DNA from 3 places in the Mesorhizobium sp. M2A.F.Ca.ET.046.03.2.1 genome. Region 2 is predicted to be linked to each of the others. Evidence: predicted binding sites of a transcription regulator. Region 2 holds the regulator's gene; each other region holds the start of a gene.
What was found. The regulator LexA, encoded in region 2, represses DNA repair genes until DNA is damaged. The targets are predictions, from matches to a motif close to TGTTCNNNNTGTGTTCNG.
Positions count from the first base shown of each region.

Region 1 (3,231 bases), 910 kb from region 2:
TGCCGATCAGGAGAGCGCCTACTTTCACGAGCAGGAAACCCGTCCGCAGACGCTCGGCATCGCGATGGCCGACAGCCCGGTCGGAGCGGCGGGCTGGATACTCGAAAAGTTCGGCAAGTGGGCCGATCTTCCGACAACCGCCAATGGCGACCCCGACATCTGGAGCAAGTTTTCCGAGGAGGAACTCCTCACCAACATCATGCTCTACATCGCGCCGGCATCGTTCGTGACTGCAACCTGGATCTACTACGGCAGCCGGCTTGAGAAGTCGCTAATGCTTCCGGCCGGCACCCGCATCCAGGTGCCGACCGGCGTTGCGGCCCTCCCCGATCCGGTGTTCTTGCCGCCGCCGCGCTCGTTCGCGGAGAAGACCTACAACATCGTGCATTGGACCGACATGCCGCGGGGCGGCCATTTCGCCGCGCTGGAAGAGCCGGAACTGATGCTGGCCGACCTGCGCGCCTTTATCGCGACGGTGTCGGGAGCGCGCTCCTGAAGGTGGAGATATCTCCGAACCAAATTCATCGTAACCGAGGCTTTACGACGGGCGAACAAGCGAGGTAGGCGTCGATCACGTCGCCGGCTCCTGCTGGTGCGAAGACGGCGTGACCCCAAAACCGGATGCTGGGGCGCCCCAACGGTGATCGCAGTTGCAATGACGAACGTTTCGACAGGAGTAGAAAAATTGCGTTTCATTGATGCCGTGACGGGCGATGCCGCTGCAATAGTGTCAGTCGTGAACCGGGCATACAGAGCCAATGGCGCAGTTGAGGGATGGACCAACGAGCGTGGGTTGCTTGATGGACCGCGCATCGGCGAGGAGGGCGTTCGTGCGCTCATCGCGCGGGGACGCATTCTTCTGCTGCGCCGGTTGACCGATGGCGCGATCTCCGGCTGCATCAACATCGCGATAGACGACGATGGCGCGTGGCATACGTCGATGCTCGCCGTGGCTCCGGACGAGCAGACCGCTGGCATCGGAAAGTTGATCAAGCAGGAGGTCGAGCGACAGGCCGCGGCGGCTGGGGCGCCACGGATGCGAATGGAGGTGATCCGGCAGCGTGAGGCATTGATCGCTTGGCATCGCCGGCGTGGATACGAGCTGACGGGCGAAACTCTAGCATTCCCCTACGACGACCCTTCGGTCGGTCGTCCGCTGCGCCCCGACCTGGAACTTGTTGTTATGGAAAAGCAGTTGAACTCCACCGTTGGCTGAGTGTCAGCCACATTCATGCGCTTGCCGGCTTGTCGCAAACATCAGATCAAATCTCTATTCCCGAAGCTCGGGCGGTCGCAGAGCACCTACAATCCTTCCCGTTCGCACGATTTCCTTCACGGGCGATCGTGCAAGCTGAGCTCTATCGGCGGCTGTGGCTTCTGGTTGTGGAAACTTGCACGCTCAAGCGTGGCGGCTTGACAGCGATCTTCTTTTGTTCTCTTTATGTTCTATTAATTCCCCTTACAAAAGACGCAGCTAATGCTGCAATGCCACACAAATGGCCACGGGAGCGCGCGATGGCCGCCACGAATAACGCCGCGGCCGCCACCATTCTGCATGCCGATCTCGACGCCTTCTACGCCTCCGTCGAGCAGCTGCTCGATCCCTCGCTGCGCGGCAAGCCGATCGCCGTCGGCGGCGGCGTGGTCCTGGCGGCTTCCTATGAGGCCAAGGTGTTTGGCGTGCGCGGCGGCATGCCCGGCCGCAAGGCGCGCGAGCTCTGCCCGCAGCTCATCTTCGTCGGCGGTCATTTTTCCGAGTACCAGCGCCTCGGCGACGCCGCGATCAAGGTGCTCGACGATTTCACGCCGGTGGTCGAGCGCATCTCGATCGACGAGGCCTTCGCCGACGTCGCCGGCTGCACGCATCTGTTCGGGCCGCCGCAGGAGATCGCGCGGAAAATCCGGGAGCGCGTGAAGGCCGAGCTCGGCCTGCCGATCTCGATCGGCGTGGCGCAGACAAAGCACCTCGCCAAGATCGCCTCGCAGGTGGCCAAGCCCGACGGGCTGGTGGTGGTCGAGCCCGGCACCGAGCTCGCCTTCCTGCACGACCTGCCCGTCACGCTGATGTGGGGTGTCGGCCCGGCGACCAAGGCGAGGCTGGCCGAGATCGGCGTCGAGACCATCGGGCAATTGGCGCGCACCCATAGCGGCGCGTTGGAGCGGCTGATCGGCCACGCCGCCGGCCAGAAGCTCGCCGCGCTCGCCTGGAACCGCGACCCGCGCAAGCTCGAGACGCATCGCCGCGCGCATTCGGCCGGCGCGCAATCGGCGCTTGGCAGGAAGCCGGCGGTGCCGCGCGTCTTCGTGCCGACGCTTCTGCATCTGGCCGACCGCGTGGCGAGCCGCCTGCGCGCCAAGGACCGGCCCGGCCGCACGGTGACGGTGCGGGTGCGCTTCGCCGATCTGCGCGCCGTCACCCGCTCGGTGACGCTGGAGCAGCCGATCCAGGCGACAGTGATGCTGGCCGAGATCGCCGAGGAGCTGGTGCGCGGCGTGCTCGCCGCCAATCCCGGCGAGCGCGACATATCGCTGCTCGCCATCTCCGTCTCGCATCTGGAGGAGCATGCCGAGCTGCAGCTCGAACTGCCGCTTGGCCTGATGGATGAGAAGAGGAAGCCCGGCAGCCGCAAGGGTCTCGCCCGCTTCGGCGCCGACCGCGCCATCGACAAGATCCGCCAGCGCTTCGGCAAGGAAGCCGTCGGCTACGGCACGGTGGCGCTGGAAGGCCCGCGCTCGGTGCCGGATGGATTCAGGGAACTGGCCGAGAAGGAGCTGTGAGGGAGAGTACCTCGCCTCCACGAAGTGGGGGAGAGGTGGCTCGGCGAAGCCGAGACGGAGAGGGGGAGCGCCCTACGAAGTCCCCCTCTCCGTCCGCTTCGCGGACACCTCTCCCCCACTTCGTGGAGGCGAGGAACCCCAAGCTTCCCAACCCCGAAATTCCGCGATTCCGCCGCTTGCCAGAATGGCCGCGCTGGGCTGGATTAGGCGCCGGAACAGCCGCGCCTGAACGAGGGGAGCATTCATGGCCAGTGTGACGGCAGCGCGCGGTACCGGGGCGGCGCCAGGCGGCGCGGCCAGCATCGATGGCAAGGCCGAGCGCTACGACCTCGGCCTCTGCCTGTCGGGCGGCGGCTACCGGGCCATGCTGTTCCACGCCGGCGCGCTCTGCCGTCTCAACGAGGCGGGACTGCTCCAGAAGCTCGACATGGTGAGCTCGGTTTCGGGCGGCTC
Region 1 is NZ_CP034449.1:7,352,308-7,355,538, forward strand. Features, by position in the region: gene EJ072_RS35625 (epoxide hydrolase family protein) at 1-496, shown strand, start outside; gene EJ072_RS35630 (GNAT family N-acetyltransferase) at 656-1,216, shown strand; gene dinB (DNA polymerase IV) at 1,516-2,778, shown strand; gene EJ072_RS35640 (patatin-like phospholipase family protein) at 3,023-3,231, shown strand, end outside.
Region 1: dinB (DNA polymerase IV) is a predicted target of LexA. The motif match lies at 1,432-1,449, and genes of this name have one in related genera.

Region 2 (3,231 bases):
GCCATTTCGGCATGGATTTCCGACCGCTCGCCAGTCGATGCAGTGGGATTGATCTCGATCCAGTCGGTGCTGCTGGCGACAATCGCGCTCGTCATCGCGACCATGGCCACCACCTGGCTGAGGCTCGCCGCTGTGCCCTTCGCGCTCGCCGCGCTGTTGGCGATCCCGCATGTGCGCACGCCGGATGTGCTGATCTCGGAGGACGCGCATCTCGTGGCGATGCCGATCGGTGGCGGCGAGCTTGCCGTCAACCGCGAACGCTCCAACGAGTTCACCACCGACAACTGGAAGCGGGCGCTGAAGGCCGAGGCCATCGTGCCGCCCGAGACATTTGCCAAGGATGCGCTCGATATCGCCGACCCGGTCGACCTGCCGCCCGGCTCGCCCTTCTATTGCACCGGCGACCTCTGCATTGGCCGGCATCCGTCCGGCGCGATCGTCGCGCTCGCCGAAAACCGCGACAGCGCACGGCCCGCCTGCGGCTTTGCCGATCTCATCGTCATCAACGATGCGACGGCCTACAATCCCTGCTGGGATGAGCGCGTGCTTGTCGTCACCAAGCGCCAACTGGCGCGTGACGGCAGTGCCGCCGTCTTCTTCGATCCGCAATCGGCAACCGCGCGAGCAGCCATCCAATATGCCGTCGAGCAGCCTTACCGGCCCTGGCACGAGCAGCGGAAGTACACTCGCGAGGCGAGGGGACTGGCGCCTTACGAAAAGCCAGAGAGGGCCAAGTCCTCGCAGCCGGATCAGTAGCGCCTGATCAGCCCGACGAGCTTGCCCTGCACCTTGACCCGATCCGGCCCGAAGATGCGGGTTTCGTAGGCCGGGTTGGCGGCCTCCAACGCGATCGAGGCGCCCTTGCGGCGGAAGCGCTTGAGTGTCGCTTCCTCATCGTCGACGAGCGCCACCACGATCTCGCCCGGGCTCGCCGTGCTGGCGTTACGGATGATGACGGTGTCGCCGTCGAAGATGCCGGCCTCGATCATCGAGTCGCCCTTGACCTCCAGCGCATAGTGCTCGCCGCCCATGATCATGTCCGGCGGGACCGAGATCGAATGCGTCTGGTGCTGGATGGCGTCGATTGGCACACCGGCGGCGATGCGGCCCATCACCGGAATGGACACGGCCGAAGCGGCGTCGTCATCATTGCTGGGTGTCGGCGTACGCGAGGGCGCTGCCGGCTTGACCTGTCGGCTTAGATTGCCCTGGCCGCCCTGGATGACGCTTGGCGAAAATTTCTTCGCGGCATTCAGGCCGGGAGCGATCGAGTCGGGCAGGCGCAAGACCTCCAGCGCGCGCGCCCGGTTCGGTAGCCGGCGAATGAAGCCGCGTTCTTCCAGCGCCGTGATCAGCCGATGGATGCCGGACTTTGAGGCGAGGTCGAGCGCTTCCTTCATCTCGTCGAAGGATGGAGGGATCCCGCTCTCCTTCAGGCGTTCATGGATGAACATCAGGAGTTCATGTTGTTTGCGCGTCAGCATTGGCGGCCCCCACGGGTTCCGAAACCAGAATCAGAAAAACAAACCCAGAACAAACACTATCTGTTCCAGTTGTGTTCCGCAACCGTTTAAAGTTTAATGAATTTCTTAAGGCGGGCGAAAGAATGTTGCATCCGACGGTGCCTGGCCGCCACCGGTTGGGCTGTGTCATTTATTCCGCTCGATTTTGCAATTCTCCTTATGCTGAAATTGAGAGGCGACATCGTCGCGGAGGTGCTGAAGGGATCCAGTCAGCTGACCCAACCATGTACCGTAACGTGAACGAAACGAACTCAAAATGCCAACCTTGGCGACGATTCCGATCCTCAGCCTTTGCCGTCTATGGACCAGCTAATATAGGACAGAAGGTTCTTGCCGGGTTGCGGACGGTGATGGGACAACCGCCTTGGTCGCCGGAGGGATGTAGCGGCCTGGGTCGAAATGGAGGCGGTAGCACATGAGGGGAATTCCCGATCTTGCCGAGGTCGAGGCGATGGACGCTGCGGACCCGCTGCGCCCCTTGCGCGATCGCTTTGTTCTGCCGGAAGGGGTGATATACCTTGATGGCAATTCACTGGGCGCCGCTTCGATCAATGTCTTCAACGAGATCGAGACGGCCGCGAAGCAGGAATGGGCGCAGGATATCATCCGTGCCTGGAACACCGCCGGCTGGTTCGACATGCCTGTCCAGCTGGGCGACCGGCTCGGGCGTCTGATCGGCGCCGCGCCTGGCCAGACGGTGGTATGCGACACCACCTCGATCAACATCTACAAGGTCCTGCATGCGGCGCTCGCGATGCGACCCGACCGCTCGGTGATCGTTGCCGAAGGCGACAGCTTTCCGACCGACCTCTACATGGCGGAGGGGGTGTCCTCGACGCGGCCCGGCGCGGTGCTGCGGCTCGAGGGCGTCGATGCGCCGACGATCGAGGAACTGATCGACGACCGTGTCGCGGTCATCCTGGTCAACCACGTCAATTACAAGTCCGGCCGGTTGCGCGATATGGCGGCCCTGACCCGCAAGGCCCATGACGCCGGCGCGCTGATCGTCTGGGACCTCTGCCACACGGCCGGCGCCCTGCCGGTGGATCTCGACGGCTCGAATGCCGATTTCGCGATCGGCTGCACCTACAAATATCTCAATGGCGGACCGGGCGCGCCTGCCTTCATCTATGCCGCCACCCGCCATCATCACGACATCAGCCAGCCGCTCAGCGGCTGGTGGGGCCATGCCCGACCGTTCGCGTTCGAGCAGGGTTATGCCGCCGGCACGGGCATCCGGCGATTCCTGTGCGGAACGCAGCCGATGCTGTCGATGCGGGCGCTGAAAGGTTCGCTGGATCTCTGGGACGAAGTCGACATGACTGCCGTGCGCGAGAAGAGCGTCGCGCTGACGGATCTGTTCATCCGCCTTGTCGAAGCTCGATGCGGCGCGTTCGGTCTCGAGCTAGAAAGCCCGCGCAACGGCGCCGAGCGCGGCAGCCAGGTGTCGTTCGCCCATCCACATGGCTACCAGGTGATGCGCGCCTTGATCGAGCGCGGCGTGATCGGCGATTTCCGCGCGCCGTCGACCGTTCGCTTCGGCTTCACGCCACTCTATGTCGGCTACCGGGATGTCTGGGCCGCCGTCGAGGTGCTGGAAGACATCCTGCGCACGAGCGCCTGGCAGGAGGCGCGCTATGCGATCAAGGAGGCCGTCACCTGACTTCGAATGGCATGCCGAACAAAGACAACTCGAAATCGATCAGAT
Region 2 is NZ_CP034449.1:6,444,104-6,447,334, forward strand. Features, by position in the region: gene EJ072_RS30735 (ComEC/Rec2 family competence protein) at 1-756, shown strand, start outside; gene lexA (transcriptional repressor LexA) at 750-1,484, opposite strand; gene kynU (kynureninase) at 1,939-3,186, shown strand.

Region 3 (3,231 bases), 3.3 Mb from region 2:
GCCGGCGGTGCGCAGGCCTACACTTTCCAGGAGGGCGCGGGTCTCCGGCGCGATGCGCAGCGCCGACAAGGGCAGGGGCGAAAGCAGCGCCTCTTCCTCGCCGCCGGCCACGATGCGGTTGCCGTGGAAGCGCGCCGCCGCCCAGGCGGCGCCCGGCGTCGAGGCCAGGCCGGCGCGGACGTCAAAACCCTGCTGGAAGAAGCGGGTGAGGATCTCGTCCTGCATGGCGCGCTCGCCGCCGAACAGATGCGTGCAGCCGGTGACGTCGAGGAACAGCCCGTCCTCGCCGTCGATCGCCACCAGCGGCGTGTAGCGGTCGCACCAGTCGGCAAGGCCTTCGAGCAGGCGGCGGTCGGCTTCCGGGTCGGCCTCGACCACGTCGATCGAAGGGTGCATGGCGCGGGCATCGGCAATGCCCATGCCGCGTTTCAGCTTCAGCGCCTCAGCCCGCTCGTCGAGGGCTGCGATGCGCTGGGTGTTGTTGTCGCGATGGCTGATCACCAGAGGCAGGTGATCCGACGGCCGGGAACGCCAGGATCGCCCCAGACGCTGGCGCAGGATCCGCTCCGCGCTGAGATGCGGGAACCACAGCGACAGGATTCTCTGTTTTTTCCGCAAAAGCGTGCTCATTTGGGTTCCACTCCAGTGTGAATTGTCCGGGCAGGGCCGTGCGGCTCTTGCCGATATCGACCTTGAAAGCAGGGCGGCCGATCGAGCCGGCGAGCGGTCCGGCGACCGTCTCGCGGCTTGCCGAAGGCGCCGCCGAGACGATGAGGCGCACCGGTGCGGCGGTTGGATCGGCCTCGCCCGCCTGGCGCAGCAAAAGCAGTGGACGGCCGGCATTCTGGGCGCGGGCGTGCAGCCGGCGCGTGGCGGTGAGGTCGAGAAGCCGCGGGCTGCCGCGGATTTCGAGGATGACCGCGGCGAAGGCCGTCATGCGGGCGGCCTCCTCGGCGATCCACAGCGCGTCGAGCAGTTTCGGCGCCTCGGAAAACAGCAACTGTTCCGGCTCGATGCCGAACAGGGCATGAAGGCCCCTGGCGTAGGGCAGGCCGGCCTCGTGGAAGATTTCCGACGTGCCGACCCAGAGGATCGGCAGACCCTGCTTCTCCTTGAGGCTCAGGCTTACGAGCGACAGCGCGAAGCCGGCGACCGCGCCGGCATCGCGGGTCTCCAGCCCATGGATCTCGCTGAGCGCCGCCCTGGGCAGGCCGCCGCCAAGGGCGGTGTCGAAGCGCTCGATGCCGGTATGCAGGAAGGCACCCGGCGAGGCCACCGCGAGGCCGCGCCGGACGATCGTCCTGTCCGACCTGCCGGCATGGGCAGGCGCGCTCCCGGAGGGCGCCTGCAGGCGCTCGGGCAGCGTTCCCTCGATCTTCGCGATCTGGCGGCGCAGGGCAAAAACAGTGTCCCGCGCCACGGCGCTCATCGCCATGACGTTCACTTCCGGCAGCAATTGTTCCTGTTATGTTCTTATAGATTCCAGAGGCGCCCGGAAGAGTCAAGCAGAGTCCGAAGGAATTTATTCCTTCGCCTTTTACCCTGAAAGCCCATGGCCAGCCGGCTCATTTGCCTCTATCGGCGCGAAAGCCTATATGCCGGGATCAAAGGACGTTTCATGGCCCGCATCTACAAGACCCGCACTTGGCACGATCAGCTCTCGCCGTCGATGGACGAGCTGGAGCTTATGGCGCTGGAGGCCTATGCCCATCTGCCGGACGAGTTCCGCAAGCTCACCGGCGAGATCGTCATCCAGATCGCCGAATTCCCGACCGACGAGATCATGGACGACCTGTCGCTGGAGACGCCCTTCGACCTGCTTGGCCTGTTCGAGGGGCGCGGCATCGCCGAGCGCTGGAACCCGCAGACCGGCGAAGGACCGAACCGCGTCACGCTCTACCGCCGCGCCATCCTCGACTATTGGGCCGAGAACGAGGAGACGCTGGGCGACATCGTCACCCATGTGCTGATCCACGAGATCGGCCACCATTTCGGCCTGTCGGATGACGACATGGAGCGGATCGAGGAGGCAGCCGAGCAGGCGGCGGCGGGCTGAGAAACTGTTTGGAAATTCTACTCCGGCGGCCATCTGGCGGCGCTTTCTGCGCTTCCGGTGCTCACGGACAAATGTCCGCTCCGCTCCGGTTCTCGAAATCACCACCATATGACTCGCCAGAGCGAATTTCGAAACAGTCTCTAAACGCCTTCCCTACCAGTCGCTGAGCTTGGTGTCGGCTGTGTATTCCTGGCCTTCGACATCCTTCACCACGGCCTGGCCGCAGCGCATCGACTTGGTCTTCTTGTCATAGGCATAGGTCGGCGAGCCGAACAGGTGCCAGCCCTTGTTCAGCGCGGCGGTGACCTTGTGGCAGAAGGTGGAGTCGTCCGGACCGGACAGGAAGCGGTAGAGTTTCATTTTTCGAACCTATCATGTGTATCGGCGCATCATGCGCCGATGACCGCGGCCTTCGCCAGAAGTTTCTCGGCTTGCGTCAGATGCAGCCGCTCGACCATGCGGCCGTCCAGCGCGATGACCCCCTTGCCGGCATTTTCAGGCCGCGCGAACGCATCCCGGATCGCACGGGCCTCGGCAAGTACTTCGGGCGCCGGCGAGAAGGCGCGGTTCGCCGGCTCGATCTGGGCCGGGTGGATCAGCGACTTGCCGTCAAAGCCCATGGCGGCTCCCTCGGCGCATTCGCGGGCAAAAGCGTCGAGGTCGCGGAAATCATTGGCGACGCCATCGATGACGTCGAGGCCGCCGGCCCGCGCCGCCAGCACCAGCTGCATCAGCCAGGGCATCAGATAGCGCCGGTCGGGCGTCGCCAGGATGCCGGTCGCCTTTACCAGGTCGTTCGTTCCGGCCACGAAACAAGCCAACCTCGAAGCCGGATCGCGCCCGAGCTCGGCGATGGCGCCGATGTTGAGCAGCGCTTTCGGCGTCTCGACCATCGCCCATAGTTTCACGCCGTCCGGCACGGAATTGTCGTCGAGCAGGTCGCCGGCCTCGAGGATGTCGCGCGGCGTGCCGATCTTGGGCAGGAGAATGCCGTCGGGCTCGGCCTTGGCGACAGCCAGAAGATCGTCGGCGCCCCATTCGCTGGCCAAGGCGTTGATGCGCACCACCATCTCGCAGCGTTTTTCGGGCCGGGCGAGAATGCCGGCGACCTTGTCGCGCGCGGGAACCTTGTCAGCAGGCAGGACGGCGTCCTCGAGATCGAAGATGACGGCATC
Region 3 is NZ_CP034449.1:3,149,463-3,152,693, forward strand. Features, by position in the region: gene EJ072_RS15070 (DUF6504 family protein) at 1-501, opposite strand, end outside; gene EJ072_RS36770 (hypothetical protein) at 443-1,435, opposite strand; gene EJ072_RS15080 (metallopeptidase family protein) at 1,619-2,056, shown strand; gene EJ072_RS15085 (DUF1737 domain-containing protein) at 2,210-2,416, opposite strand; gene EJ072_RS15090 (CoA ester lyase) at 2,446-3,231, opposite strand, start outside.
Region 3: EJ072_RS15080 (metallopeptidase family protein) is a predicted target of LexA. The motif match lies at 1,458-1,475, and genes of this name have one in related genera.